One region of the Streptomyces sp. NPDC002018 genome, then DNA from elsewhere that is predicted to be linked to it. Evidence: riboswitches for the same ligand, from Rfam matches in the RefSeq annotation. Region 1 holds a riboswitch; each other region holds the start of a gene.

Evidence for each region. A riboswitch is a leader RNA that binds a small molecule or an ion and turns the genes downstream of it on or off. The one in region 1 is predicted to bind cobalamin.
Region 2: another riboswitch for cobalamin. It lies ahead of ACFYYH_RS06125 (ABC transporter substrate-binding protein); the one in region 1 lies ahead of ACFYYH_RS04040 (ribonucleoside-diphosphate reductase subunit alpha).
Region 3: another riboswitch for cobalamin. It lies ahead of metE (5-methyltetrahydropteroyltriglutamate--homocysteine S-methyltransferase); the one in region 1 lies ahead of ACFYYH_RS04040 (ribonucleoside-diphosphate reductase subunit alpha).
Region 4: another riboswitch for cobalamin. It lies ahead of cobN (cobaltochelatase subunit CobN); the one in region 1 lies ahead of ACFYYH_RS04040 (ribonucleoside-diphosphate reductase subunit alpha).

The regions. Positions count from the first base shown of each region.
Region 1 is NZ_JBIASO010000002.1:122,338-129,665, reverse strand. It holds gene ACFYYH_RS04065 (helix-turn-helix domain-containing protein) at 1-308, opposite strand, end outside; gene ACFYYH_RS04060 (DUF6879 family protein) at 335-856, opposite strand; gene ACFYYH_RS04055 (hypothetical protein) at 828-1,088, opposite strand; gene ACFYYH_RS04050 (GNAT family N-acetyltransferase) at 1,215-1,739, opposite strand; gene ACFYYH_RS04045 (ribonucleotide-diphosphate reductase subunit beta) at 1,902-2,951, opposite strand; gene ACFYYH_RS04040 (ribonucleoside-diphosphate reductase subunit alpha) at 2,951-5,380, opposite strand; cobalamin riboswitch at 5,524-5,666, opposite strand; gene mctP (monocarboxylate uptake permease MctP) at 5,881-7,328, opposite strand, start outside.
Region 2 is NZ_JBIASO010000003.1:107,707-115,034, reverse strand. It holds gene ACFYYH_RS06130 (FecCD family ABC transporter permease) at 1-916, opposite strand, end outside; gene ACFYYH_RS06125 (ABC transporter substrate-binding protein) at 923-1,936, opposite strand; cobalamin riboswitch at 1,985-2,119, opposite strand; gene ACFYYH_RS06120 (Mov34/MPN/PAD-1 family protein) at 2,109-2,522, opposite strand; gene ACFYYH_RS06115 (amino acid permease) at 2,693-4,165, opposite strand; gene ACFYYH_RS06110 (DUF2017 domain-containing protein) at 4,566-5,144, opposite strand; gene clpS (ATP-dependent Clp protease adapter ClpS) at 5,144-5,449, opposite strand; gene ACFYYH_RS06100 (nicotinate phosphoribosyltransferase) at 5,617-6,945, shown strand; partial or broken gene ACFYYH_RS06095 (nicotinamidase) at 7,310-7,328, shown strand, end outside.
Region 3 is NZ_JBIASO010000008.1:300,584-307,911, reverse strand. It holds gene ACFYYH_RS16210 (DNA alkylation repair protein) at 1-143, opposite strand, end outside; gene ACFYYH_RS16205 (TVP38/TMEM64 family protein) at 372-1,073, shown strand; gene ACFYYH_RS16200 (enoyl-CoA hydratase/isomerase family protein) at 1,145-2,284, opposite strand; cobalamin riboswitch at 2,363-2,616, shown strand; gene metE (5-methyltetrahydropteroyltriglutamate--homocysteine S-methyltransferase) at 2,780-5,164, shown strand; gene ACFYYH_RS16190 (MFS transporter) at 5,236-6,603, opposite strand; gene ACFYYH_RS16185 (hypothetical protein) at 6,644-7,328, opposite strand, start outside.
Region 4 is NZ_JBIASO010000006.1:362,725-370,052, reverse strand. It holds partial or broken gene ACFYYH_RS12975 (cobalt-precorrin-6A reductase) at 93-1,010, shown strand; gene ACFYYH_RS12970 (precorrin-2 C(20)-methyltransferase) at 998-2,602, opposite strand; gene ACFYYH_RS12965 (precorrin-8X methylmutase) at 2,695-3,321, opposite strand; gene ACFYYH_RS12960 (cobalamin biosynthesis protein CobG) at 3,351-5,099, opposite strand; cobalamin riboswitch at 5,163-5,311, shown strand; gene cobN (cobaltochelatase subunit CobN) at 5,345-7,328, shown strand, end outside.

The sequences.
Region 1 (7,328 bases):
GCCTGGGCCCGGCGCATCCCCGCGCGGTGCCGGCGCTTCCACTGGATGTACATCGACTCGGCGGTCCGCTTGGCCGCCACCAGGTCCGCGGCCTGCTCGGCGGCACCGCAAGCGGCGCACCAGGCCCGGATATCGGCGTCGGACGGAGCGGTTCTGGCGCTCTCGATCCGCGAGGACTTGGACTCGCTCCAGCCACACCGCACGCCGAGTTCACGCCCGGTGAGCTCGGCGTCCCGACGTAACTCGCTCAGACGCTCGGCCAGGGCTTTGCGTGCGGCTTGGGCCGTGGAGAGGGGAGAGACGGACATGAAGGCGCTACCAGGTCTCCTCCGGGTCAGACCGTGAATTCGGCGTGGGCAAGACCGCGTTCCCACACCGACTCGAATGAGGAGACACAGAACGTGACCACATTCGGGTCTTCGGTGAAGTCCGTACGGATCCACTGTCCCGGACCGTCGAAGATATTGAACTGGACCAGCCGCTCGTCAAAGACCCAGAAGTCATTGCCGGGGAGAGCGAGGTCCGAGGCTTGGTCTCTTGGCAGCCAGCGCACGCGTTCTCCGGCGTCGATGTTCATCTGCGTGCCCGCGTGCTCGTAGCGGATGTACTCGGACGCCTTCACCGACACGACCCGGGCGCGGCGGATGGCGACGCCCCGGGAGGTGGCCTTGTTCACGAGGTCGAGCCAGGATCGCCGGTCGGCGCGCTCGCGCCGCTCGCTCCACTCTCCGCGTCGGAACGCCGCGAAGTTGTCCGCCTCGTTGTCCACGCCGTACGAGTCCCGCAACTCCAGGTGGAGAGCGGAGCGTTGTACTCCCGCCATGATTTCAGCGAAGCTCTCCACGCTCTGCGACATCACATGCCTCCCTCAGTACTGGCACCATGCGAGCCGGAATCCGGATCACCGTCTCGTGCGTCGGAATCCCCGTCGCATGACCGGGGATCTCGAACTCGGCGCATTCCCGCTCGGTTCCCTCGTCGGCCCGCCAGCCCTGGATGACCAGGTCGGCGGTGTCCGGGTCGACCCAGGCGGTCGGCGAACCGTTGCCCCCGGTGTTGGGGTCGATCCCGATGAACCGTAATGCCATGGCGACCTCACTTCGCATGGGCGGAAGGCCACTGACGGTAGGAGATCTGGGAGGCTGCTCTCAACAGGCTTGCAGATGCTTGCAGATCCGAGGGATCGCCGCCGGGCCGGGGCCGGGCCGGTGGGGTCAGGTGTTTGTGAGGGGGGCGTCTTCGAGGTGCAGTGTGTAGGTGAGCAGGGGCAGCCCCGGGTACGGTTCCCAGTCCCGTTCGGGAGTTCGGACGAAGCCCAGGCGCTCGTAGATCCGATGGGCCTGGAGCATGACCGACTGGGTCGACAGGACGAGCCGTACGCAGCCCTCGGTGTGCTGGGCGCGTGTCACACAGGCGCGTACGAGCGCCTCGCCGACGCCCCTGCCCCGGGCCGCGGGGTCGACGGCGAGCATGCGGAACTCGGTCTCGCCCTCCCGCGCGATATCCGCCCACGGACCGCCGGCCGGGACGTAGGTGACCCCGCCCAGCACCGTCCCGTCGGGGTCCACGGCGGCCAGCACCACCGCCTCGGCCGCCCGGCGGGCCACATCGCGCAGTGTGGTCAGATACGGGTCGTCCGCACCGAAGTCCAGCAGGCCGTCACCCAGATACGCCTGCGCGGTGATCTCCCCGAGCCGCGCGTACTCCCCGGGCTCGGCCTCCCTGATCGTGAAGTCCATGCACCGATTGTGCGGTACGGGAGTCAGACGCCTTTGTGGGGCTGCCCCGTCAGGCCCGGCCGGCCGCGTACGGGACGAAGGCGGCCCCTCGCCCGCCGGGGACTCGGAGGAGGGGGCCCTGGACGTTCTTCGCGTCGCATGCCCGGCCGGACCTCATCGTGGTCAGAAGTCGTCGTCGAAGCCGACCGTGCCCTCCACCGCGACCTGGTACGCCGACGGGCGGCGTTCGAAGAAGTTCGTCAGCTCCTGGACGCCCTGGAGCTCCATGAAGGAGAAGGGGTTCTCCGCCCCGTACACCGGGGCGAAGCCCAGGCGCTGGAGGCGCTGGTCGGCGACGCACCGGAGGTACTCGCGCATGGACTCGGTGTTCATACCCGGCAGGCCCTCGCCGCACAGGTCGCGGCCGAACTGGAGCTCCGCCTCGACGGCCTCCTTCAGCATGTCCGTGACCTGCCGTTCCAGGTCCTCGTCGAACAGCTCGGGCTCCTCCTTGCGTACCGTGTCCACGACCTCGAAGGCGAAGTTCATATGCATCGTCTCGTCCCGGAACACCCAGTTGGTGCCGGTGGCCAGACCGTGCAGCAGGCCCCGGGAGCGGAACCAGTAGACATAGGCGAATGCCCCGTAGAAGAACAGCCCCTCGATACAGGCCGCGAAGCAGATCAGGTTGAGCAGGAAGCGCCGGCGGTCCGAGCGTGACTCCAGCCGGTCGATCGTCTCGACCGAGTCCATCCACCGGAAGCAGAACTGCGCCTTCTCGCGGATCGACGGGATGTTCTCCACCGCCGCGAAGGCCGCCGTGCGGTCCTCCGGGTCGGGGAGATAGGTGTCGAGCAGCGTCAGATAGAACTGGACGTGCACGGCCTCCTCGAAGAGCTGGCGGGAGAGATACAGCCGCGCCTCGGGGGAGTTGATGTGCCGGTAGAGCGTCAGCACCAGGTTGTTCGCCACGATCGAGTCGCCCGTCGCGAAGAACGCGACCAGCCGGCCGATCATGTGCTGTTCGGCGGGGGAGAGCTTGGCGAGGTCGGCGACGTCGGAGTGCAGATCGACCTCCTCCACCGTCCAGGTGTTCTTGATCGCGTCCCGGTAGCGCTCGTAGAAGTCCGGGTAGCGCATCGGGCGCAGCGTCAGCTCGAAGCCCGGGTCCAGCAGGTTCTTCGTCGTCGCACTGGTCCGGTCGTCGGTACGGCCGGTGGTGTGAGTGGTCATTACTGGCATGCCTCGCAGGACTCGGGGTTCTCCAGGGAGCAGGCCACGGCTTCCTCCGCCGTGGGGGCCATGGCCGCGGTGGCCGCCGAAGTGGCCGTGGCGGCCGTCGGCGCGGTCGCCTGAGCGGGTACGACCGCGCGGGCCGCCCCCGCCGCCCGCGCGATCCGTGTCGCCGGGCGCGAGCGCAGGTAGTACGTGGTTTTGAGGCCCTTCTTCCAGGCGTACGCGTACATCGAGCTGAGCTTCCCGATGGTCGGCGTCTCCAGGAACAGGTTCAGCGACTGGCTCTGGTCCAGGAACGGCGTACGGGCCGCCGCCATGTCGATCAGTCCGCGCTGCGGGATCTCCCACGCCGTGCGGTACAGATCGCGCAGCTCCGCCGGGATCCAGGTGAAGCCCGCCACCGAGCCGTTGGACTCGCGCAGCGCCTCGCGCGAGTGCGCGTCCCAGACGCCCAGCCGCTTCAGGTCCGCCACCAGATACGAGTTGACCTGGAGGAACTCGCCCGAGAGCGTCTCGCGCTTGAAGAGGTTGGAGACCTGCGGCTCGATGCACTCGTACACACCGGCGATCGAGGCGATGGTCGCCGTCGGGGCGATCGCCAGGAGCAGTGAGTTGCGCATCCCGGTCGAGGCGACCCGGGCGCGCAGTGCCGCCCAGCGCTCCGGCCAGGTCAGGTCCACGTCGTAGTGGTCCGGGTGCAGTACCCCCCGGGCCGCGCGGGTCCGGGACCAGGCGGGCAGGGGGCCGTCGCGCTCGGCCAGGTCGCAGGACGCCTCGTACGCGGCGAGCATGATCCGCTCGGCGATCCGGGTGGAGAGCGCGGCGGCCTCGGGGGAGTCGAAGGGCAGCCGCTTCTTGAAGAAGACGTCCTGGAGACCCATCGCGCCCAGGCCCACCGGGCGCCACTTCGCGTTGGAGTTCCCGGCCTGCTCGGTCGGGTAGAAGTTGATGTCCACGACCCGGTCGAGGAAGGTCACGGCCGTACGGACGGTCTCGTCGAGCCGCTCCCAGTCGATCTCGCCCGACTCCAGCACGAACGCGCCGAGGTTGACCGAGCCGAGGTTGCAGACGGCCGTCTCGCCGTCGTCGGTGACCTCCAGGATCTCCGTGCAGAGATTGGAGGAGTGGACGACGCTGCCGGGCTCGGCGGTCTGGTTGGCCGTACGGTTCGAGGCGTCCTTGAAGGTCATCCAGCCGTTGCCGGTCTGCGCGAGGGTGCGCATCATCCTGCTGTACAGCTCCCGGGCCGGGAGGGTTCTGCGGGCCAGGCCCGCCGCCTCCGCCGCGCGGTACGCCGCGTCGAACTCGTCACCCCACAGATCGACCAGCTCCGGCACGTCGACGGGGGAGAAGAGCGACCACCCGCCGTCGGACTCGACGCGGCGCATGAACTCGTCGGGGATCCAGTGCGCGAGATTCAGGTTGTGGGTGCGCCGCGCGTCCTCGCCGGTGTTGTCCCGCAGCTCCAGGAACTCCTCCAGGTCCGCGTGCCAGGTCTCCAGATAGACACAGGCGGCGCCCTTGCGCCGGCCGCCCTGGTTGACGGCGGCGACCGAGGAGTCGAGGGTGCGCAGGAAGGGGACGATGCCGTTGGAGTGCCCGTTGGTGCCGCGGATCAGTGAACCGCGCGAGCGGATGCGGGAGTACGAGAGGCCGATGCCGCCCGCGTGCTTGGAGAGCCTGGCCACCTGGTGGTACCGGTCGTAGATGGAGTCCAGCTCGTCGAGCGGGGAGTCAAGCAGATAGCAGGAGGACATCTGGGGGTGGCGCGTACCGGAGTTGAAGAGCGTCGGCGAGGACGGCAGATAGTCCAGCCGGCTCATCAGCCGGTACAGCGCGGCGACCTCCTCCAGCGCGCGCACGCTCTCGTCCTCGGCGAGGCCGGACGCCACGCGCAGCAGGAAGTGCTGCGGGGTCTCGGTCACCTGACGGGTCAGCGGGTGACGGAGCAGATAGCGGCTGTGGAGCGTACGCAGTCCGAAGTAGCCGAAGCGGTCGTCGGCGGCCGGGTCGACCAGTTGGTCGAGGCGCGCGGCGTGCCGGGTGACGAAGGCGGCCGTACGGTCGGCGATCAGGCCCTCGCGGTGGCCGGTCGCGACCGACGCGGAGAACGACACCGCGCCCTGGCCCGCGGCCTCGTCGGCGATGGCGCGGGTGAGCAGCCGGGCGGCGAGCCGGGAGTAGGCGGGGTCCTCAGCGATCAGCCCGGCCGCCGCCTCGGTGGCGAGCCCGCGCAGTTCGGCCTCGTCCGACGCGGCGTTACGGCCCCGCAGCGCGGCGGCGGCGACCCTGCCGGGGTCGGTGTCGGGCAGATCGGCGGTCAGCTCCGTCAGGGTCCGCAGCAGCGCGGTCCCGGGGCCGTCCACCGCCGCTGCCGGGGCCTGCTTCAGGTCCGCGGAGGCCGGATCGGCTGGCGCGATGGTCACGTGGTGCTCTCCCTCGCTCGGCTCCGGACCGTCGCGAGGGGCAGGGCGGCGCGCACAGCCGTACGGCCCCTCCCGGGGCAGCGCGGAGTGCGGCGTCCACCGGCCCAACCGCGAGGCCCGGACGTCTCGGCGCCCGGATCGGTCGAACCGGACGCACCGTCGGCAGGTGTTCGGACTCGCGGGCATGACAAAGCACACCACAGCACACCGTTGCGGGACAGTTCCGGATTCCCACCGGATTCCCCTGCGTCGACAGCGAGGTCGAGCATACATCTGGGGTGCGGGCCCCGTGCCACCCCCCAGATGTTGTGTCGTGTGCGGTCTGCCCCGGGGTGCCGGACTCATCCGCCACGGGCCCGGGGACAACGCGGAACGGGTCCGCCATGGGCGCGGGGGCAACGCGGAACGGGTCCGTCACGGGCGCGGGGGCAACGGGGAACGGGCCGCCGCGGCCCCCTCATGCGGGGTCGCGGCGGCCCGTTCACGGCCGTACGGGAGGTTCAGCGCACGGGCTCGCCCGAGGTGGCCGCGGGAAGCTCGGTCCGGACGCCCGGGTCGCCCGCGTCCGCCGTGTAGTCGGACGGCGAGGTCTCGTCGATGCCCTCGGGGGCCTTGAGCGCCCGCATGACGAAGGTCAGCACCACCGTCACCACCACGTTCAGCACGAACGCGGTGAGGCCGATGTAGCCGATCTCCCCGATCCCCGGGATCTCCGCCGAGGAGCCGCCGAAGTGCTTCTGGGTGGGGCTCGCGACACCGTACGCCGCGGCCGTGCCGTACAGCATGCCGACGCCCCAGCCGACGAGCAGCGCCCAGCGGTGGAACCAGCGGGTGAACAGACCGCCGACCAGGGCCGGCATCGTCTGGAGGATCCAGATCCCGCCCAGGAGCTGGAAGTTGATCGCCACCGTCTTGTCCATGGAGAGGACGAAGACCAGCGCGCCGACCTTCACCAGCAGCGAGACGATCTTCGAGACCTTGGTCTCCTGGGCCGGTGTCGCGTCCGGCTTGATGAAGTCCTTGTAGATATTGCGGGTGAAGAGATTGGCGGCGGCGATCGACATGATCGCGGCCGGCACCAGCGCGCCGATACCGATGGCCGCGAAGGCCACTCCGGCGAACCAGTCGGGGAACATGGTCTCGAAGAGCTGCGGGATCGCGAGCTGTCCGTTCTCCACCTTGATCCCGGCGGCGATGGCCATGAAGCCGAGCAGCGCCAGCAGACCCAGCATCAGTGAGTACAGCGGCAGGATCGTGGTGTTGCGGCGGATCACGTCGCGGCTCCTGCTGGAGAGCGTCGCCGTGATGGAGTGCGGATACATGAAGAGCGCGAGCGCGGAGCCGAGCGCCAGCGTGGCATAGCCCCACTGCCCGGCGTCGCCCGGCACGAGCGCCCCGCGCGGCTGGCCGGTCGCCGGGTTGGGCTCCGCGAACGCCTCGCCCGCCTTGGCGAAGATGTCGTCGAAGCCGCCCAGTTTGATCGGGATGTAGATGATCGCCACGGCGATCACCAGATAGATCAGGGTGTCCTTGACGAAGGCGATCAGCGCGGGCGCGCGCAGTCCGGAGGAGTAGGTGTACGCGGCGAGCACACCGAAGGCGATGAGCAGCGGAAGGTCCTTGATGAACCAGTTGGTGTTCTCACCGCCGCCGAGGCCCATCACATCCAGCACCGCCTGGATGCCGACGAGCTGGAGCGCGATGTACGGCATCGTGGCGAGGATGCCGGTGAGGGCGACCGCCAGCGAGAGCCCCTTCGAGCCGAACCGCCCCCGGACGAAGTCCGAGGTGGTGACGTACCCGTGCTTGTGCGACACCGACCACAGCCGCGGCAGGAAGGTGAAGATCAGCGGGTAGACGAGAATGGTGTACGGCACGGCGAAGAAGCCGGCCGCGCCGGCCGCGTAGATCGCCGCCGGGACGGCCACGAAGGTGTACGCCGTGTAGA
Region 2 (7,328 bases), on a different contig from region 1:
CCAGGGCGAGCGCCCCGCCCAGTGCCGCGACGGGCAGCAGGACGCGATGACCGGCGCCGACGGCCATCCGGGCGGCGTGCGGGGCCAGCAGTCCGATGAAGCCGACGGCCCCGCTCGCGGCGACCATCACCGCGGTGACGAGCGAGGCCAGGACGAAGACGGCGGCCCGGAAGCGTGAGGTGTCGAGGCCGAGGACGGTCGCGCCCTCCTCCCCCACGAGCAGCAGATCGAGCGGCCGGGCCAGCGCCATGAGCAGGGCGGTCCCGGCGGTGAGCGCGACGGCGGGCACGGCGAGCGTGGCCCAGCGGGCGCTGCCGAGGCCGCCGAGCGACCAGTAGAGCGCCTCCTGGAAGTGCTCGGGCCTGGCGGAGAGCATCAGGATCAGGGTGGTGAGCGCGGAGAGGATGTACGAGACGGCCACCCCGGCGAGCACCAGCCCGCCGCCGGTCATCGTGGAGCCGCGCCGGGCCAGCCCGTACACCAGCGCCAGCGCGAGCAGCGCCCCGGCGAAGGCGGCGGCCGGCATGGCGACGGTGGTGGTGACCCCGCCGCCGATGCCGAGGACCAGCACCAGTACGGCGCCGGTGGAGGCCCCGGAGGAGATGCCGAGCAGGAACGGGTCGGCGAGCCGGTTGCGTACGAGTGCCTGGAGGACGGTGCCGACGACGGCGAGCCCGGCGCCGACGATCGCGCCGAGCAGCACCCTCGGCAGCCGTACGTCGAGGACGATGGTGCGGAAGGGGCCCGGCTCGGCGCCGCCGGCCAGGATCGTGAGCACCTGGCCGGGCGGGATCCGTACGGAGCCGAGGGCGAGGCCCGCGACCACGGCGACGGCGAGCGCGGCGGCGAGGCAGCCGAGCACGAGGGTGTGGCGGAGCCGCCCGTGGGCACGGGCGGGCGCGGTCGCGCGGCTCACGGCGGCTTACTTCACGGCTTCGGGGTGGAGCTGGGCCGCGAGCCGTTCGACGGCGGCGGGGGCCCGTACGCCGAGGACCACGTCCGAGAGGGGCATGACCGCGAACCGCTGGTTCCTGACGGCCGGTACGTCCTTGAGCACCGGGTCCTCCAGCAGCCGCTTCTTCTTCTGCGCGACGGTGGTGGAGCCGTAGTCGTAGATGACGATGACGTCGGGCTCGCGTGCGACGACCTGTTCCCAGGTGGCGTCGCCGAAGGACTTGTCGAGATCGGCGAAGACATTGCGTCCGCCGGCCAGCCCGATCAGTTCGTTGCCGATGCCCGTGCCGCCGGCGGTGAACGCGGTCTTGTCGCCGCTGTCGTAGACGAAGACGGAGAGCGGTTCGACGCCCTTCAGCTCGTCGGCGGTGGACGCGACGGTGGTGCGGGCGTCCGCGATCCACGCGCGGGCGCGGTCCTGGACACCGAAGGTACGGCCGGTCTCCTCGACCTCCCGGTAGACGTCGTCCATGGTCGTCCGGCCGTCGGCGCAGTTCTCCAGATTGAGCCGGGTGCCGATCCCGGAGGCCTTGAGGTCGTCGCGGCTCCGGCCGTCCTTGGCGGCGAACGCGCTGGCGTATCCGCCGTAGACGAAGTCGGGGTTCGCGGCGAGGAGCTTCTCCTTGGCGGGGTACTCCGCGGAGAGGACGGGGACGCTCTTGTACGCCTTCTCGTAGGCGGGGAGGATCCGGTCGTCCAGCCAGGCGGTGCCGACGAGGGACTTCTCCAGGCCGAGCGCGAGCATGATCTCGGTGACGTGCTGGTTCATGGTGACCACCCGCTTCGGCGGCGCCTGGTAGGTGGTGGTCACCCCGCAGTTGGTGACGGTGTACGGGAAACCGGGCGCGGCCTGGGCGGCGGGCCGGCCGGCCGCCGGCTCCGCGGTGTTCCCGGAGGTGCCGCAGGCGGCGAGCGGGAGCAGTACGGCGGATATGAGGGCGAGCGGCACGGCGGGTGCGAGCGCACGGCGGCGCCGGGACAGGACAGACACGACTGGGCCTCCTCCGGGGGATTTCCGCGTCCCCTGGCTGGTGGGAGAAGGGCGGCAGGTCAGTTCCTGGCTGGCAGGCTTCGCGCCTGGTCACAGTGGCGGGACCGCGCCGGTTTCGCACCGGCTTCCTGGGTCCTGCCGCCTCGGTTCGGGTCCGAGTCTCTCAGACGATCTCGACGGGCTCCTCGGTGACCTCGCCGTCGACGATCCGGTACGAGCGGAACTGGAAGGGGCCCGCGTCATCGGTGTCCGCGGTGGAGACCAGCACATAGTGGGCGCCGGGCTCGTTGGCGTAGGCGATGTCCGTACGGGACGGGTAGGCCTCGGTCGCGGTGTGCGAGTGGTAGATGATCACCGGCTCCTCGTCGCGGTCGTCCATCTCCCGGTAGAGCTTGAGCAGATCCGCCGAGTCGAACTCGTAGAAGGTGGGTGAGCGGGCGGCGTTGAGCATGGGGATGAACCGCTCGGCCCGTCCGCCGCCCGCGGGGCCCGCGACCACACCGCAGGCCTCGTCGGGGTGGTCGGCTCGCGCGTGCGCGACGATCTGGTCGTGCAGGGCCTGGGTGATGGTGAGCATGCAGAGAATATAAGCGGACACCGCGGAGCACGGCGAAGGCCCCCGGACACCGGTCCGGGGGCCTTCGTACGGCAGGTGGCCGGGCCCTGTGGGGGCCTGTGTGGCCAGGCCCTGTGGGGCCCTGTCCTGCTCCTGTCCAGGATCTGTTCCTGTCCAGGATCTGCCGGGACCTAGTCCACGGCGGAGGCGTACTCCCGCTCGGCGCGCTGCGCGATCGCGGGGTTGCGGCGCTTCAGGAACTGCCAGCCCGCCGCCAGGGCCACCGCCCAGACCGCCGCGACATAGAGACAGACCCGCGCGTCCTTGTCGTAGGCGATCAGACAGGTCACCAGGGCCAGGAAGGCCACCGCGACCCAGCTGAAGAGCGCGCCGCCGGGGGCCGGGAAGGACGAGGCCGGCAGCCGGCCCGCCTCCACACCCCGGCGGTAGCGGATATGGCTGATCAGAATCATCATCCAGGTCCAGATGCCGGCGGCGGTGGCCACGGAGGTCACATAGCCGAAGGCCTTCTCCGGGACGACGTAGTTGAGGACCACGCCGATGCCCATCAGGACGACGGAGACGGTGATGCCGAAGGCGGGGGTCTTACGGGAGTTGAGCCGGCCGAAGATTGTCGGCGCCTCGCTGTTGGCGGCGAGGTCGCGCAGCATCCGCCCGGTGGAGTACATCCCGGAGTTGCACGAGGAGAGCGCGGCGGTCAGCACGACGAAGTTGACGATGCCGGCCGCGAGCGGGATGCCCATCTTCTCGAAGGCGTGGACGAAGGGGCTGTTGCCCGCCGAGAACTCGGTCCACTTGACGACGGCGAGGATGACGGAGAGCGCGCCGACGTAGAAGACGATGATGCGCCAGGGCAGCGTGTTGATGGCCTTGGGCAGGGTCTTCTCGGGGTTCTCCGACTCGCCCGCGGTCACCCCGACCAGTTCGACTGCGAGATAGGCGAACATCACCCCCTGGAGGGTCATCAGGCTGGAGCCGATGCCGTTCGGGAAGATCCCGTCGTGTGCCCAGAGGTTGGAGGCGGCGGCGGTCTCACCGGCGTCGGAGAAGCCGAGGGTGAGGACGCCCAGACCGATGACGATCATGCCGATGATCGCGGTGACCTTGATCATCGAGAACCAGAACTCGACCTCGCCGAAGATCTTCACCGAGATCAGATTGACGCCGAAGAGCACCACCAGGAACACCAGCGCGCTGACCCACTGGGGGATCTGCGGGAACCAGAAGTGGATGTAGATCGCGGCGGCGGTCAGTTCCGCCATTCCGGTGACGACCCACATCAGCCAGTACGTCCAGCCGGTGGCGAAGCCGAAGAACGGGCCGAGGAACTCCCGGGCGTACTCCGCGAAGGAGCCCGAGACCGGCCGGTAGAGGAGCAGCTCGCCGAGCGCCCGCATGATGAAGAAGATCACGACGCCGGCGAGGGCGTACATGAGGATGATGCTGGGGCCGGCCTTGGCGATATTGGCTCCGGCGCCCATGAAGAGACCGACACCGATCGCGCCGCCGATGGCGATCATCTGGACCTGGCGGCTGCCGAGCCCCCGCTCGTAGCCCTCTTCGGCCGGACCGCCCCCGGCGGGGCCGTCCGCGGCGCGGTCGCCGCCGTGTTCCTTTTCCCTGTCGACCTGCGCAGAGGTCATGTCGTGCAACCCTTTCTCCATGCCGATCCGCGCCGGTGTCGGCCGCGGACCAGTTCGTGATCCCCCCGGATACGGATGGAGTGCCGCCGGCGGTCGGCCGGCGAAAGCACCCCCGGGGACAGGGGTGGAGTCCCCGGGGGGTCGTGAAGATTTATCACGGCGGCGGGCGTGACCGGCGGACGGTTCTGTGGCGCAGCCCACAGGAAGAAGCGGAGGAATCGCACCGCGAACCGCAAAGGTCGCCGGACCGGTGACATGATCGTTATGGCGACTTGAGCGTCAGTTGAGCGTACGGGAAGAGGCCGGCCGGGGGCCGCCGCATGACATGTGGACGCCAGCCCCCGGCGCCCGCGCGTCCTGTGCGCGGGACACCGTGGCGGTGCGGCCCGGTCGGCCCGGATCAGGGCATCAGCGTCTCGACGAGGGTTTCCTGGAGCGCGCCGAGCCAGAGGTACGCCATCACCATCGGCTTGCGCGGGTCGGAGTCGGGCAGCCGGTACAGCTCGCCGCCCTCGTCCTCGTCCGTGACCTCCAGCCGCGTACCGATCGTCAGCCGCAGATCGTTGAGCGCGCCGAGCCAGTGCAGACAGTCCTCGGGGGTCAGCTTGAGCACGGCGCCGCCCTCGCCCGTCGAGGTGAGCCCGTCCAGCGAACGGACCAGCGCGATCCCGTCCTGGCGCTTGCGGCCCCGCAGATCGTTCTCCGTGAACCGTCGGAACTCGGCGGAGAACTCCTTCAGTTCGTCGTCGTCATCGCCGTACGCGTCGGGGAAGAGCCGGGCCAGCGCCGGGTCGTCGGGCGGCTCGCTGGGGCCCTCCGCGAAGAGCGAGGCGAGCGGGTCCTCACCCTGGGCGGGCTCGTCACCGGGCCCGATCAGCTCCAGGAGCTGTACGGCCAGGGAGCGCAGGATCGAGATCTCGACCTCGTCGAGCGCGACGGCCGCGCCGCCGCCCGGGATCGCCTCGAAGCGCCCGGCCATCAGGTGCGGTCCTGGGAGAGGGTCGCCCAGAGCCCGAATCCGTGCATCGCCTGCACATCGCGCTCCATCTCCTCGCGGCTGCCGCTGGAGACGACCGCGCGGCCCTTGTGGTGGACGTCGAGCATCAGTCTGTGGGCCTTGTCCTTGGGGTAGCCGAAATAGGTCTGGAAGACGTACGCCACATAGCTCATGAGGTTGACGGGGTCGTTGTGGACGATGGTCACCCACGGCACATCGGGTTCCGGGACGGCAAAGGTCTCCTCGGCCGATTCGGGGCGTTCGATCTCAGTGGGAGCAACACTCACGGTTCCGGACGACCTTCTTCTCTGCCGGGCTTCTCTGCCGGGTCACAGCGTCACCTGACCCATGTCAGAGCGTCACATGACCCATGCTGCCACCCGGAACCGCCTGTCGCACAAACGGCCACACAGAAATCGTCACTCTGACGAGAGGTCGGGGTAGGATCGGTCATATGAACACTGCGGACCTTGGGCTGCCGGTGGACGTGCCGTCGACCGCGCTCTTCACCGACCAGTATGAGCTGACGATGCTCCGTGCCGCGCTCCAGGCCGGCACCGCCGACCGCCGGTCGGTCTTCGAGGTCTTCACCCGGCGGCTGCCCGAGGGGCGCCGCTACGGGGTGGTGAGCGGCACCGGGCGGGTCCTGGACGCCGTCGAGAACTTCCGCTTCGACTCCGATGTCATCGGCTTCCTCCGGTCGAACCGGATCGTCGACGACGAGACGCTCGGCTGGCTCGCCTCGTACCGCTTCGGCGGGGACATCTGGGGCTATCCGGAGGGCGAGGTCTACTTCCCCGGCTCGCCGGTCCTGCGGGTGGAGGGCTCCTTCGCCGAGTGCGTGCTGCTGGAGACCGTGATCCTGTCGATCCTCAACCATGACTCGGCGATCGCCGCCGCGGCCTCCCGGATGTCGGCGGCGGCGGGCGGGCGCGGACTGATCGAGATGGGGGCGCGGCGTACGCACGAACTGTCCGCGGTCGCCGCGGCGCGCGCCGCGTACGTGGGCGGCTTCGACACCACCTCGGACCTGGCGGCCGGGTTCCGGTACGGCATCCCGACGGTGGGGACGAGCGCCCACGCCTTCACCCTGCTGCACGACAGCGAGCGCGACGCCTTCCAGGCGCAGGTGCACGCGCTCGGGCGCGGTACGACGCTGCTGATCGACACCTACGACGTGGCCGAGGCCGTACGGACCGCCGTGGAGATCGCGGGACCCGAACTGGGCGCCGTCCGGATCGACTCCGGCGATCTGCTGCTGGTCGCGCACCGGGTACGCCAGCAGCTCGACGAACTGGGCGCGGTGAACACCAGGATCGTGGTGACCTCCGACCTGGACGAGTACGCCATCGCCTCGCTGGCCGCGGCGCCCGTGGACGCGTACGGCGTCGGCACCCAGCTCGTCACCGGCAGCGGGCATCCCACCTGCTCCATGGTCTACAAGATCGTCGCCCGTGCGGTGTCCTCGGATCCGAGGGCCCCGCTCCAGCCGGTGGCGAAGAAGTCGCTGGGCGGGAAGCTCTCGGTGGGCGGCCGCAAGTGGGCCGCGCGACGGGTGGACGCGTGGGGGTACGCCGAGGCCGAGGTGCTCGGCACGGGTACGGTCCCGTCGGACCTGCTGGACCGGCAGCTCCATGTGCAGCTCGTCAAGGGCGGCGAGATCGTCGCCCGGGAGCCGCTGGAGGTGGCGCGCGAGCGGCACTTCGCGGCACGGGCCGCGCTGCCGGTGTCCGCGACGCAGCTCTCGCGGGGCGAACCGGTGATCCCGACCGAATACATATGAGAACCGCGGAGACATGAGACACAGGGGACGGCGGTGACGGGACGGTGGTGAGGCGGATGCCCGGCTCCTCCCGTCGCGGGGCCCGGTCCCCAGGGAGCGGACACACCCCGGGGCGCGCGTGTGCCCGGGGGCCGGCCGGACCTCCGGCCGTCTCCCCGGCCGGTGCCGCTCCCGCCGCTCCCGGCTGCCCTGCCCTTCCCGGCCGATCCGATGTTCCCGTCCGCCCCGCCGTTCCCGGCCGATTCGCTACTCCCGACCGATCCGGCGTTCCCGACCGATTCGCCGCTCCCGACCGGCTCTCGTTCCCGTCCTCCGTTCCCGCCCGCAGGCCGCTCGCCCGCCCCTCCGCCGAAGGAAGACCGTCATGCACCGCGCGTTGATCG
Region 3 (7,328 bases), on a different contig from region 1:
ATCCCCTTCATGTACGCGAAGGACTTCCCGGCGCGCACCGGATCGGCCGCCGTGGGATACACGGCGGTGAGCCGCTCCAGCACGGTGTCGGCCAGCGCGCTGTCCGGCACGGGCGGCTTCTGCGTGACCGCGGACGTCGTCATACGGGCACCCTACGGCGCCCCTCGGACATCGGGCGCGGATCCACCCTCCCCGCGGAAGGGGCGGATCCGCCTCCCGTGCGGAATTGCCCGTTCCCGCGCGGGCCCTCCGCCCATTCCCGCGCGGACCTGCGACTTCGCCGCCGGGGCGCTCGCCCTGTTGTGCCGCGCGGGGCGTGCCCGCCATCCCGCGCCCGGCACCCGGCCATCTTCGTCGGTTAGGCTCGCCGGGTGCTCGCACCCGTCTCCCGGTCCTCGCCAAGCCTCGCGCTCCGTTGTTACCGGGCCCTTCTCTCGCCCTGGGCGCGGTTCTCCGTGCTCGTGGCCCTGCTGGCCGCTGCGGCCGTCGTGGTGCTGCTGTACGAGCCGCAGAAGCTGCTGGCCGACGGCTGGCCGCCCCAGGTCGGCGGAGGCGTCGCCGTGGTGCTGTTCGTCGTGGCGTACGGGCTGTGCGTGACGGCGTTCGTACCGCGTCCGCTGCTCAACATCGCGGCCGGGGCGCTCCTCGGCTCCACGATCGGGCTGGCCGCCGCGCTGGCGGGGACGGTGCTGAGCGCCGCGCTCTCCTTCGGGCTCGGCCGCTTCCTCGGCCAGGAGGCCCTGCGTCCGCTGCTGCGGGGCCGCTGGCTGACGGCGGCGGACCGTCAGCTCAGCGCCCACGGCTTCCGGTCGATGCTGGCGATCCGGCTCTTCCCCGGAGTGCCGTTCGGCCCGAGCAACTACTGCGCGGCCGTCTCCCGTATGCGATGGGCGCCGTTCCTGCTGGCGACGCTGATCGGTTCGATCCCCAACAACGCGGCCTATGTGGTCGCGGGGAGCCGGGCCGCCTCGCCGACCTCACCGGTGTTCCTGATCGCCATGGGCTTCATCGTGCTCTCCGGTCTGGTCGCGGCGGTGGTCGCCTGGCGCAAGCGCCACCACCTCCGCCGCTGACCCGGGACCCGCCGCCGCTCCGGCGCGCGGGCCTCCCCTCGCGGGGCCCGTTCTCTGCAAAGGTCCGTTCTCTACGGAGTTCCGTCGCCGGGTTTGCTTCCGGCTCCGGCCCCGGCCCCCTTCCCGTCCCCGGCCCCGTCCCCGAGCGCGGGGCCGAGTCCGAGGTCGCCGCCGGGCGGCGGGGCGAAGAACCGTGCCACATCGGCCTCGGAGACCCCGGCCAGTTCCCTCGGTGACCACCGTGGCCTGCGGTCCTTGTCGATGACCTGCGCGCGGATGCCCTCCAGCAGATCGTGGCCGGTCAGCGCGGCGCACGAGGCGCGGTACTCCTGGTCGAGCACCTGCTCCAGCGTCGGCAGCCGACGGGCCCGGCGCATCGCTTCCAGGGTCGCCTTGAGCGCGGTGGGCGAACGGGTCAGGATCGTCTCGGCGGCCTCCTTCGCGGCGGGCCCGCCGCTGCCGAGCAGCCGCTCGACGATCTCCTCCACCGTGTCCGCCGCGTAGCAGACGTCGATCCACTCGCGGTCCGCGGCGAGTTGGCCCTCGGGCGCGGTCGTCGCGTACCCCTGTACCGTCCCGCCGACGTCCGCCGCCTCGCGCACCCCGGGTCCGGCCAGCGCGTTCCGCAGACCGGCCAGCCGCTCCGAGGGGACGAAGCGGTCCGCGAGCCCGCAGAGCAGGGCGTCCGCCGGGCCCACCGCCCTTCCGGTGAGGGCGAGATGCGTGCCCAGCTCACCCGGCGCGCGGGAGAGCAGGAAGGTGCCGCCCACATCGGGGACCAGGCCGATCCCGGTCTCCGGCATCGCGACCACCGACCGTTCGGTGACGATCCGATGGCTGCCGTGTGCGGAGACACCGACTCCGCCGCCCATCACGATGCCGTCCATCAGCGCGACATAGGGCTTGGGGTAGCGGGCGATACGGGCGTTGAGCCGGTACTCGTCGCGCCAGAAGGCGGGCGAGGCGGAGCCTCCGGAGCGCCCGTCCTCGTGGATCGCGCGGATGTCGCCCCCGGCGCACAACCCGCGCTCGCCGGCGCCCGAGATGATCACCGCGGTGACGCTCGCGTCGTCCTCCCACTCCGCGAGGGCCTCCGAGATCCGCCGCACCATGGGGTGGGTGAGGGCGTTGAGGGCGCGGGGGCGGTTGAGCGTGATGTGCGCGGCGCGGCCCGCCCGGCCGAGCAGTACCGGTTCGTCGTCGTGGACCATGCCGCCCAGTATCCGCCACGCCGGAATCCGTCGGGTCCGTTCCGTGGACCGGGCTGGCCGCCTCCTCACCCGAGCCTCTAGGCTGGACACGCAGTCGGTTCGCCCTGCCCGCCAGGCAGACGCGTCGCAAGAGGGAACCCGGTGGAAATCCGGGACTGCCCCGCAGCGGTGAGTGGGAACGACCGCCGTCATACGCACTGGACGCACTCCGTCCGGGAAGCGACGGCCAGTAGGAGCCTCGTACCGGTCCGTACGTCATCCGTACGGCCAACGGCTACGGCCACGAGGCGTGCCCATGAGTCCGAAGACCTGCCACTGCCCGTGTGCGAGCACCGCACACGGAGATCTCGGTGACCTCGTGGGCGGGTCGGCGGATACGGGCGGGCGGGCGTGACACATGGCCGTGTGGAGCGCGGCACCGCCCCCATCTCCGTTTCCTCGTCTCCCTCGGGTTCCGCCGGGATCGTTCCCGCACGACTCGCGAAGGAGAGTCCCGTGACATCCACGTCCGCAGCCGCGGCATCCCGGTCACATCCGGCGTCGGCATCGACATCGACATCGGCATCCGCGCCGGCATCGGCGGCACGGCCGAGGCCGGGGTCCACCGTCCTCGGCCATCCGCGCCAGGGCGCCGACCGGGAACTGAAGAAGGCCGTCGAGGGGTACTGGAAGGGCCGGGTCACCGCGGACGCGCTGCGGGAGACCGCCGCCGGACTGCGCCGCGACACCTGGCGCCGGCTGGCCGACTCCGGTCTCGACGAAGTGCCCACGGGCGACTTCTCGTACTACGACCATGTGCTCGACACGAGTGTCATGGTCGGCGCGATCCCGGCCAGACACCGGGCCGCCGTCGAGGCGGACCCGCTCGACGGCTACTTCGCCATGGCGCGCGGTGCCCAGGATGTCGCGCCCCTGGAGATGACCAAGTGGTTCGACACCAACTACCACTACCTCGTGCCCGAGTTGGGCCCCGACACCGTTTTCACCGCGGACTCGGCCAAGCAGGTCGCCGAGCTGCGTGAGGCCCTCGCACTCGGCCACACCGCCCGGCCGGTGCTCGTCGGCCCCGTCACCTATCTGCTGCTCGCCAAGCCCGCGCCGGGTGTGGCGGCCGACTTCGAGCCGCTCACCCTGCTCGACCGGCTGCTGCCGGTGTACGCGGAGGTCCTGGCCGATCTGCGCGCGGCCGGTGCCGCCTGGGTGCAGCTCGACGAGCCCGCGCTGGTCCAGGACCGTACGCGCGCCGAACTGAACGCGCTCGCCCGCGCCTACCGGGACCTCGGCGCGCTCACCGACCGGCCCCAGCTCCTGGTGGCGTCGTACTTCGACCGCCTCGGCGAGGCCCTCCCCGTGCTGGTGAGGGCACCCGTCGACGGGCTCGCGCTGGACTTCACCGGCCCCGCGTCCGTCAATCTCACGGATCTCGCGGCGGTCGGCGGACTGCCCGGCAAACGGCTGGTCGCCGGGGTGGTGGACGGCCGCAATGTGTGGATCAACGACCTCGCGGCCTCGCTGACCACCCTCGCCACCCTGCTCGGCCTGGCCGACCGGGTCGATGTGTCGACATCCTGCTCGCTGCTCCATGTCCCGCTGGACAGCGCCGCCGAGCGGGATCTCGATCCCCAGCTCACCCGGTGGCTGGCCTTCGCACGCCAGAAGACCGACGAGGTCGTCACCCTCGCCCGGGGCCTGGGGCGGGGCACCGACACCGTCGCGGCCCGGCTCGCCGCGAACCGCGCCGATCTGGCCTCCCGCGCCTCCTCCGCGATCACCCGCGATCCCGCGGTACGGGCCCGCTCGGTGGCGGTGACGGACGCGGACGTCCGCCGGGACCAGCCGTACGCCGAGCGCACCGTGGCCCAGCAGACACGGCTCGGACTGCCGCCGCTGCCCACGACCACCATCGGATCGTTCCCGCAGACCGACGAGTTGCGTACGGCGCGCGCCGCACTGCGGGCGGGGCGGCTGGACGAGGCCGGATACGACGAGCGCATCGAGGCCGAGATCCGCGAGGTCGTCTCCTTCCAGGAGAAGGCGGGTCTCGACGTCCTGGTGCACGGCGAGCCCGAACGCAACGACATGGTGCAGTACTTCGCCGAGCGGCTGACCGGGTATCTCGCCACCCGGCACGGCTGGGTCCAGTCGTACGGCACCCGCTATGTCCGCCCGCCGATCCTGGCCGGGGACATCTCGCGGCCCGCCCCGATGACCGTCGCCACCACGGCGTACGCGCAGTCGCTGACGAACCGTCCGGTCAAGGGCATGCTGACCGGCCCGGTCACCATGCTGGCCTGGTCGTTCGTCCGTGACGACCAGCCGCTGGGCGAGACCGCCCGGCAGGTGGCGCTCGCGCTGCGCGACGAGGTCGCGGATCTGGAGGCCGCGGGCACCGCCGTCATCCAGGTCGACGAACCGGCGCTGCGGGAGACCCTGCCGCTGCGCGCGGCGGACCGGCCGGCCTATCTGGAGTGGGCGACCGAGGCGTTCCGGCTCACCACGGCCGGTGTCCGTCCCGACACCCAGATCCATACACACATGTGCTACGCGGAGTTCGGTGACATCCTCCGGGCCATCGACGACCTGGACGCCGATGTGATCAGCCTGGAAGCCGCCCGCTCCCATATGCGGGTCGCCGACGAGCTGGCGGCGGCGCGCTATCCGCGTGAGGCCGGCCCGGGGGTGTACGACATCCACTCACCGCGGGTGCCCTCGGCCGAGGAGATGACCGTCCTGCTGGGCACGGCACTGGAGGCGATCCCGGCGCGGCGGCTGTGGGTCAATCCCGACTGCGGGCTGAAGACGCGGGGCTGGGCCGAGGTCCGTACGTCCCTGGAGAATCTCGTCGCCGCGGCCCGGACGGTCCGGGGCCGCTTCTCCTGAGGTCCAGGGCCGCTTCTCCTGAGGTCCGGGGGCGGCCTCTCCTGAGAGAGGGCCGCGGCCACCGGGTGGGCTCAATCGCCGGACGGGCTGAGTTCCCTCCCGTCCGGCGATCGCTCCGCCGGCCGGACCCGGGCGCCGGCCGGGGTTTCCCCGGCCGGCGGTGCCGGTGCCGGTGCCTCCGCGGCCTTCTCGGTGCGGCGGGTCAGCCGTCGTACGTCGGGCACGGTCAGGACCGCGGCCGTCAGCAGGACGATCAGCGCCGAGCAGCCCCAGAGCGCGGGGCCGCGCCCGAAGGCGCTCTCCGCCGGTCCCGCCAGCGCGGTGGCCAGCGGGATCATGCCGATCGAGCCGAGCCAGTCGTAGGCCGAGACACGGGAGAGCTTCTCCTCCGGGATCTCCTGGTGCAGCGCCGTCATCCAGCTCACCCCGAAGACCTCGACGCAGACACCCGTCAGGAACATCACCGCCGCCAGCCCCCCGGCGGACAGCGGCACCGCGAGCCCGGCCGACGGAAGGGCGAGCGGGAAGACGCAGAGGGTGCCCGCGAGCAGCAGCCGGCGCGGGCGCCAGCGCATCATCAGCAGGGCGCCGCCGACGGTGCCCGCGCCGAAGGCGGCGAGCGCCAGCCCCCAGGGGCCGGGTCCGCCCAGCTCGTCCCGGGCGACCAGCGGTCCGTACACCGCCTCGGCCGCCGAGACGACCGCGTTGACCACGGCGAACTGGAGGACGATGCTCCAGAGCCATGGCCGTCCGGCGAACTCCCGCCAGCCCTCGCGCAGATCGGCGATCATCCCGCCGCCGGGCTCACGGGCCGGGACATGGCTGACATCGAGGAAGGCGCGCAGCGACCCCGCCACCAGAAAGGCGGCGGCGTCGACCGCGAGGGCCCAGCCGGGCCCGAACGCCGCGATGAGCGCGCCGCCCAGGGCCGCGCCGCCGATTCCCGCACCGTGCATCGCCATCCGGTAGAGGGCGAAGGCGCGGCCCGCGTGTTCGCCGCCGACGCTGGACATCAGCATGCCCTCGGAGGCCGGGCCGAAGAAGGCGTGACCGGTACCGCCCAGGCCCGCCAGCACCATCATCTGCCAGAGCCGCGGCTCGCCCGCGAGGACGAGCGCCGCGAACGAGGCCTGCGAGACGCAGTTGAGAGCGTTGGCCGCGACCATGACCCGGTGCCGGGGCAGCCGGTCGGCGAGCGCCCCGCCGATGAGCAGGAACAGGACGAGCGGAACCGTACGGGCCGCGGCCACCAGCCCCACGTCGCCCGCGTCGCCGCCCGACTCCAGCACCGCGAACGCCGCCGCGACCAGCGCACCCTGGCTGCCCAGATTGGTGACGACCGCCGCGGCGGTCAGCAGTGTGTAGTTGCGGCCGGCCCAGGCGGGACGGCGTACGGGGCGGCGGGCGGTACGGGGGCCCGAGGCGGCGGGAGAGTTCACCCGGGGACTATCCCCGGGTCCGCGCCCGAACGCCAGTCGACTACGACGACGCCCCCGCCAGCCGTACGGTGCTCATGATCTTCTTGATCGTCGCGTCCGGGATCTCGTCCGGCACGTCCTTGTTGGCGTAGAGCACCCAGGTCGCGAAGTCGCCCTTGGCGTTGGTGAAGGTGAAGGCGATCGACTTGCCCTCGGTGTCGCACTTGTTCTTCTTCGTCACACCCGAGGTGGCGGCCGTCGCGTAGTGCCCCGTGAGCCCGGACGTGGTGGTGTAGGGCTGGGCCGCGGTGACCTTCACCTTCTCCTTCACCGTGGCCTCGGGCTCCTGCTGGGCGTACGCGGCCCAGGCCCAGCTTCCCGCCTCGTTCTTCGCGGCCGTCGCCGTGTCCTTGGCGCCTTGGCCGCCCTTGGTGCCGGTGCCGCCGAGACCGCTGTCCTCCATCTTTCCGTCCCGGTTGGTGTCCTGCGAGCACCACTTGGACTTGTAGAAGGCGGGCGCGGAGAAGGATATGACGGGCAGGCCGTCCTTCTTCTTCTGGTCCTCGAAGCCGGATATGACACCCGTGCCCGCGACCTCCCAGTCGGCGGGGACGTCGAACTGCGTCCCGTGCTTGGGGTTGGTCACGACCTTCCACCCCGTGATCTGCGGCTTGCTCTCGCCGCCGGCGCGGGGGTTGTCGCCGGACACCTCGACGCTCGGCTCCGCGGGCTCCGGGGCGGAGGAC
Region 4 (7,328 bases), on a different contig from region 1:
ATGGTCCTCTTGTCCCGTCGTCCTCTTGTCCCCGTGGTCCTCTTGTCCCGTCCCGTCCTTCGTCCCCTTCAGCCGTGGAGAGACCGCTGCCGATGAGTGAACCGCCGCATGTACTGATCCTTGGCGGGACCACCGAGTCGCGCCGTCTCGCCGAGAGCCTGTGCGGCGACGGGAGCGCGGGCGGCGCGAACCGTTCCGACGGCGCGTACGGTCCCGGGGGTACCGAGCGGCCCGGCGGCGCGTCCGGTACTGGCGGTGCCGAGGGACCCGGCGGTGCTTCCGGTACCGGCGGTTCCGAGGGACCCGGCGGTTCCGGCCGTTCCGGCCGTTCCGGGTTCCGTGTCACCACTTCCCTCGCCGGACGTGTCACCCGGCCCGTACCGCCCCCCGGCGGGATACGGATCGGCGGGTTCGGCGGCCCCGAAGGGCTGGCGCGCTGGCTGCGCGAGCACCGCGTGGACGCGCTCATCGACGCCACCCATCCCTTCGCCGCAACGATCAGCCGGAACGCGGCGCTCGCCGCCGCCGTGGCCCATGTTCCCCTGCTGGCGGTGCGCCGCCCCTCGTGGGTGCCGGTCGCGGGCGACGACTGGCGTACGGTCGGTTCCCTGGAGGAGGCCGCCGAGACGCTGGCCACGCTCCCGGGGCCGCCGCGCAGGGTCTTCCTCACCACCGGACGGACGGGCCTCGCCGCCTTCGCCCGCCTCGACGGACCGTGGTTCCTCGTCCGGTCCGTGGACGCGCCGGAACCGCCGTACCCCGCCCGGATGGAGACCGTCCTCGACCGAGGTCCCTTCACGCTCGACGGGGAGCGCGCGCTCCTGCGCCGCCATCGCGTCGACACCGTCGTGACCAAGGACAGCGGTGGCGCCGCCACCGCGCCCAAACTGGCCGCGGCCCGCGAGGCCGGCCTGCCCGTCGTCGTCGTCCGCCGTCCGCCGACCCCCGAGGGGGTGGCCGTGGCGGCCACCGTGGCGGAGGCGGTCGCCTGGCTGCGTCAGCTCTCCGGACTCGGACCCGGCCCCGAGGCGCTCGGCTCCGCCGTGTCCGGGCCTGCCGCATCCGGACCCGCCGTGTCCGGCCCTGGTGCGGTGACGTCCGGGCCCGGCGCCGACCGCGCCTCCGGGTAGCGGCGCGGGGTCCAGACGATCTCCTCGCCGAGGCCGGTGCCGTCGGCGCGCCGTACCGTCACCGTCTGCGAGGAACCCACCAGCAGGATCGTCCGCATGTCCACCCACGCCGGATCGAGATCCGCGAGACGCACGATCCGTACGTTCTCCTCCGCCCCGCCCACATCGCGGGCGACGACGACGGGGGTGTCCGGGGCCCGGTGTTCCAGCAGCAGTTCGCGGGCCTTGCCGACCTGCCACGTACGGCTGCGTGAGCCCGGGTTGTAGAGCGCGAGCACCAGGTCCGCCGCCGCTGCCGCGTGCAGGCGTTCCGCGATGACCTCCCACGGCTTGAGCCGGTCCGAGAGCGAGACCACGGCGTAGTCGTGGCCCAGCGGGGCGCCCACGCGCGCGGCGGCGGCGTTGGCGGCGGTCACACCCGGGAGCACACGCACGGGCACGTCCCTGTACGGATCGGCCGACGCCGCCTCCAGTACGGCCGTGGCCATCGCGAAGACCCCCGGATCGCCGCCGGACACCACGGCCACGCGCCGGCCGCGCCGCGCCAGATCGAGGGCGAACTCCGCGCGCTCCGACTCCACCTTGTTGTCGGAGCCGTGCCGTCGCTGGCCGGGACGGACCGGAACACGGTCCAGATAGGTGGTGTACCCGACGAGATCGTCGGCCGAGGCGAGTGCGCCGCGCGTCTCGGGCGTCAGCCACAACGGCCCCGCCGGTCCCGTCCCCACGACCACCACATCACCGGTCTCCCGGGGGGCGGGCCGGGCGTCGACCCGGCTCGGCAGGACCGCCACCGAGAAGTACGGGACGGAGTCCGGGTCGATGCCCTCCAGCGCGCCGGTGCGCTCGCCGCTCATGGTGGCGCGCTCGACGTACCGCGCGTCAGCGAGCCGCCCGGCCCGCTCGACCGCGCGCCGTACGGCCGGGAAGGTACGGCCGAGCTTCATCACCACGGCCGAGTCCGCAGAGGCCAGCCGGGCCGTCAGTTCCTCCTCGGGCAGCGTGCCGGGCAGGATCGTCAGGACCTCCTCGCCCTCGACGAGCGGGGTGCCGAGCCGGGCCGCGGCGGCGCTCACCGAGGTGACCCCCGGAATGACCTCCGTCGGATAGCGGTCGGCCAGCCGCTTGTGCATATGCATGTACGAGCCGTAGAAGAGCGGATCGCCCTCGGCGATGACGGCGACCGTGCGGCCGGCGTCGAGATGGGCGGCGAGCCGGGCGGCCGACTCGGCGTAGAAGTCCTCCATCGCGCCCTGGTAGCCGCCGGGGTGGTCGGTGGTCCCGGTGGTGACCGGGTAGACCAGCGCTTCCTCTATGTGGTCGGGGCGCAGATGTCCGGCGGCGATGGAACGGGCTATGGACCGGCCGTGGCGCGCGCTGTGGTACGCGATCACCTCGGCCTCCGCGATGACCTGGACGGCGCGCACGGTCATGAGGGACGGATCGCCGGGGCCGAGGCCGACCCCGTACAGCCGGCCGGTGCCGCCGCTCTCGCGACCGGTACGGCTCTGACTCCCCGTACCGGGGCCGCTCGTGGGGGCATGGCCGGGGGCTGTGTTCGCGTTCACTCTTCCTCGCTCGCGATCGCGTTGACGGCCGCCGCCGCGAGGGCGCTGCCCCCGCGCCGTCCGCGTACGACCAGGTGTTCGAGCCCGGCGGGGTGTCCGGCGAGCGCGTCCTTGGACTCGGCCGCGCCGATGAAACCGACCGGCACACCGATGACGGCGGCCGGGCGGGGAGCGCCCGCCTCGATCATCTCCAGCAGCCGGAAGAGCGCGGTCGGTGCGTTCCCGACGGCGACCACCGCGCCCTCCATCCGGTCGCGCCACAGCTCCAGGGCGGCGGCGCTGCGCGTGGTCCCCAACTCGGCGGCGAGGGCGGGGACGGACGGGTCGGACAGGGTGCAGACCACCTCGTTGGCCGCCGGCAGCCGCTTGCGGGTGACTCCGCTGGCGACCATCGCGACATCGCAGAGGATCGGCGCGCCCGCGCGCAGGGCCTCACGGGCACGGGCCACGACACCGGGGGTGAACGCGAGATCGCGCACCAGGTCGACCATGCCGCAGGCGTGGATCATCCGGACCGCGACCTGGGAGACATCGGCGGGCAGCCCGGCGAGGTCCGCCTCGGCGCGGATCGTGGCGAAGGACTGGCGGTATATCGCCGCGCCGTCCTTCTCGTAGTCGAACACCGTGGGCTCGTTGGGCACTGTGGTCTCGCTCATCTCGTCACTGTGGTTGTGCGTGCCGCCGCCACCGCGTCGGCGAGTCGGGGTCCGGTCGCGAGCGCGAGCGTGGTCGCGGTCGTGGTTGTGGTCGTAGTCATGGTCGGGACAACTGTCGTGGTTGCCGTTGCCGTTGCCGTTGCCGTCGCGGGCGCGGTTACCGTTGCCGTCGCCGGCGCGGTCGTGGTCACTGGCGCGGTTACGGTCACGGTCGTGCCGCCCCGTACGGAGACGCGGTAGGCGTTGTCGCCCGTCGCGACCACATCCACCCAGGCGCCCTGCGGATGGCCGCAGCGGCGTTCGCAGCCCGACCAGTAGACCGGGAGCGCGTCGCCCCCCGCCCCCGGCCTGCCCGGTGCCGGACGCAGCGCCTCGGCCGCGTCCGCCCGTACGTCCGCGAGCGCCTTCGCGCAGCCGGGCCGGCCGGTGCAGGCGCCGACCCCGTGCCAGGGGGAGGCGGGATCGGTGACCAGCCCGGCGGTACGGAAACGTTCCAGCAGGTCGTCGGCCGTGGCCGGGTCCAGCCCCGGCACGATGACACCCCGCCAGGGGGTGACGCGCAGGGCGGCGGCCGGACCGGGAGCGACACGCGCCGAGGTCAGCAGTCGCCACTGTGCCGCGCTCAGCCGTCCCAGCGGCGCGTGGACGGAGACGGCCACGGTGCCGTCGGGGGAGCGGATGAGCCCGGGAAGCGGGGGCCTCCCGTCGTGACCGGGGCCCTCCGTCACATACGCCGTCACATACGCCGTGGCGTTCGCGGGCTTCGCGGGCTTCGCGGGCTTCGCGGGCTTCGCGGGCTCCGTGGCTACGGCGGGTTCCGCGACGATGCCCGCTCGGCTCAGCCGTGCCGCCACCGCCGCGTCCAGTTCGAGTGCGTGGCCGGGCGGCAGCTCCCGCACCCGCCAGGCGCCCGAGCCGCTCGCCTCCGCCACCGTGAGAAACGTCTCCGCGGCCAGGAGGGCGGCCCTCGGCGCATCGGCGGCCTTCACCCGCAACCCCGACCGATTGGCTCCGGTATGTACGGTCGCCGTGCCGTCGGGTCGTGCGAGCAACGTCACATCGGCGCCCAGGGCCGCCATGTCCCCACGGCCGTCGTCCAGCGCGAACAGGAAGCGGCCGGAGAGACCCGTCGCCGCGTCGCTCGCGCACAGGAGTCCGTCCAGTTCCCGGGCCCACAACTGCGGCTGTCCGGCGCCGAGTCCGCCGTGCCGGGCGCCTCCGCCGAATCCGTCGAGGCCCGACAGGGGGGACGCGACGATGTTCCGTACCCGTTCATGCCGTTCGGAGGGCAGCAGACCGGCTTCGTGGAGCAGTCCGGCGAGTTCGGTGCCGCAGCCCGCGCCCGCGCCCCTGCCCCTGCCCGGACTCGTACCCGTACCCGTACCCAGCCCCCGGAGCTGGACATTGCCCCGGGAGGTGATGTCGACATGTCCGTCGCCCAGGCGCTCCGCCGCGTCCGCCAGCGTCTCCGCCTGACGGTACGTCAGCAACCCGCCGGGCAGCCGCAGTCGGGCCAGCCACCCGTCGTCCGCGCCGTGCAGCCGCAGAGCGCCGGGGCAGGCGTCACCACCCTCCCGTACGGGAACCCGCACGGAACCGGGAGCGGAAGCCCGCACGGAGCCCGGGACGGGAACCCGCACGGAACCGGAAGCGGATGCCCGCACCGGATCCGGGACGGAGGCCCGCGAGGGAGCTTCGTCCCGGTTGGCGGGTGTTGGCGAGGTGGGCGGCATGGCGGCGAGCATACCCACGTACCCCCGCGCCCCATCCTGGGCGGCCGGGCGCTCTCCCCGCCCGTGACCTGCTGCACCTACTATGCAGACGGCGGGTCCGGTGCCCGTCAACGCCAGCGACGGCGTCAGGGGAGGAAGCCCGGTGAGAATCCGGCGCGGTCCCGCCACTGTGAGCCCGGCAGCAGCCGGGTGAGCCAGGAACTCCCGCCGTCCTCCCTACCGCCCGGGGCGCGGACCCCGAGGAAGGCAGACGCCGCATGATCCTGCTCCTGTCGACGTCCGACACCGATCTGCTCAGCGCCCGTGCGGCGGGCGGTCCGGTCCCGTACCGGTACGCCAACCCCGCGCGGCTCGTGCTCGACGAACTGCCCGCGCTACTGGAGGGCGTCGACCTCGTCGTCGTACGGCTCCTCGGCGGACTGCGCGCCTGGCAGGACGGGATCGACCTCCTCCTTGGGGAAGGCGCTACCGACGGCCGTTCCGCCGCCCGCCGCGACACCGCCGACACCGACGACCGCGACAGCGCCGCCGACACCGCCGCCGACCGGCCGCCCGTCACGAACCGGCCGCCCGTCGTGGTCCTCACCGGCGAGCAGGCCCCGGACGCCCAGTTGATGGAGGCCTCCACCGTCCCCATCGGTATCGCCGCCGAGGCCCACGCGTATCTCGCCCACGGCGGTCCCGCCAACCTGGAGCAGCTCGCCCGCTTCCTCTCCGACACCGTCCTGCTGACCGGTCACGGCTTCGAGCCGCCCGCTGCGTCGCCCACCTGGGGCCGGGCCGAGCGCCCCGCCGTCGCGGGCCGCGCGGATGCCGGCCGGCCGCTGGTCGCGGTGCTCTACTACCGCGCGCACCATCTCAGCGGCAACACCGCCTTCGTGGACGCCCTGTGCGATGCCATCGAGGAGGCCGACGGGCGCGCCCTCCCCCTCTACGTGTCCTCGCTGCGCGCCCCGGAGCCGGAGCTGCTGGAGGAGCTGAGCGGCGTCGATGTCATCATCACCACCGTGCTCGCCGCCGGCGGCACCCGGCCCGCCGAGGCGTCGGCGGGCGGCGACGACGAGGCGTGGGACGCGGGAGCCCTGGCCGCGCTCGACGTACCGATACTCCAGGCCCTCTGCCTCACCAGCAGCCGGGCCACCTGGGAGTCGAGCGACGAGGGACTGTCGCCGCTGGACGCCGCCTCGCAGGTGGCGGTGCCGGAGTTCGACGGGCGGCTCATCACCGTCCCGTTCTCGTTCAAGGAGCTGGACCCCGAGGGCCTGCCGGTGTACGTGGCCGACCCCGAGCGGGCCGCGCGGGTGGCCGGTATCGCCGTACGGCACGGCCGGCTGCGCCACCGCCCGAACGCGGAGAAGCGCGTCGCGCTGGTGCTGTCCGCGTACCCGACCAAGCACTCCCGTATCGGCAACGCGGTCGGCCTCGACACCCCCGCCAGCGCCGTGGCCCTGCTGCGTGAACTGCGCGACCAGGGCTATGACTTCGGCGGCACGAGCGGCACGAGCGGCATAGGCAGCGCAGGCGGCACGACCGGCACAGGCAATGCAGGCAGTGCAGGCAGTGCGGGCAGTGCGGGCAGTGCGGGCAATGCAGGCGGCGCAGCCGGTGCGGCCGGCGCAGGCGGCACCGGTACGGAGGACGAGCCGGTCCCCGGTCTGGAGTCGGGCGACGGCGACGAGCTGATCTACGCGCTCATCGAGGCCGGCGGCCATGACCAGGAGTGGCTCACCGAGGAGCAGCTCGCCCGGAACCCGGTCCGTATCCCGGCCGCCGACTACCGGCGGTGGTACGAGAAGCTCCCCGCCGCGCTCCGGGAGTCCGTGGAGGAGCACTGGGGGCCGCCGCCCGGCGCGATGTTCGTGGACCGCAGCCGGGTCGCCTCGGGCGGCGACCCGGACGGCGACATCGTGCTCGCCGCCCTCCGGCGCGGCAATCTGCTGATCCTCATCCAGCCGCCGCGCGGCTTCGGCGAGAACCCCATCGCGATCTACCACGACCCCGATCTGCCGCCGTCGCACCACTATCTGGCCGCGTACCGCTGGATCCAGGCCGACCGCGAGGACGGCGGCTTCGGCGCCGACGCCATGATCCACCTCGGCAAGCACGGCAATCTGGAGTGGCTGCCCGGCAAGAACGCGGGGCTCTCGGCCGCCTGCGCGCCCGATGCCGCGCTGGGCGATCTGCCGCTGATCTATCCGTTCCTGGTCAATGACCCGGGCGAGGGCACACAGGCCAAGCGCC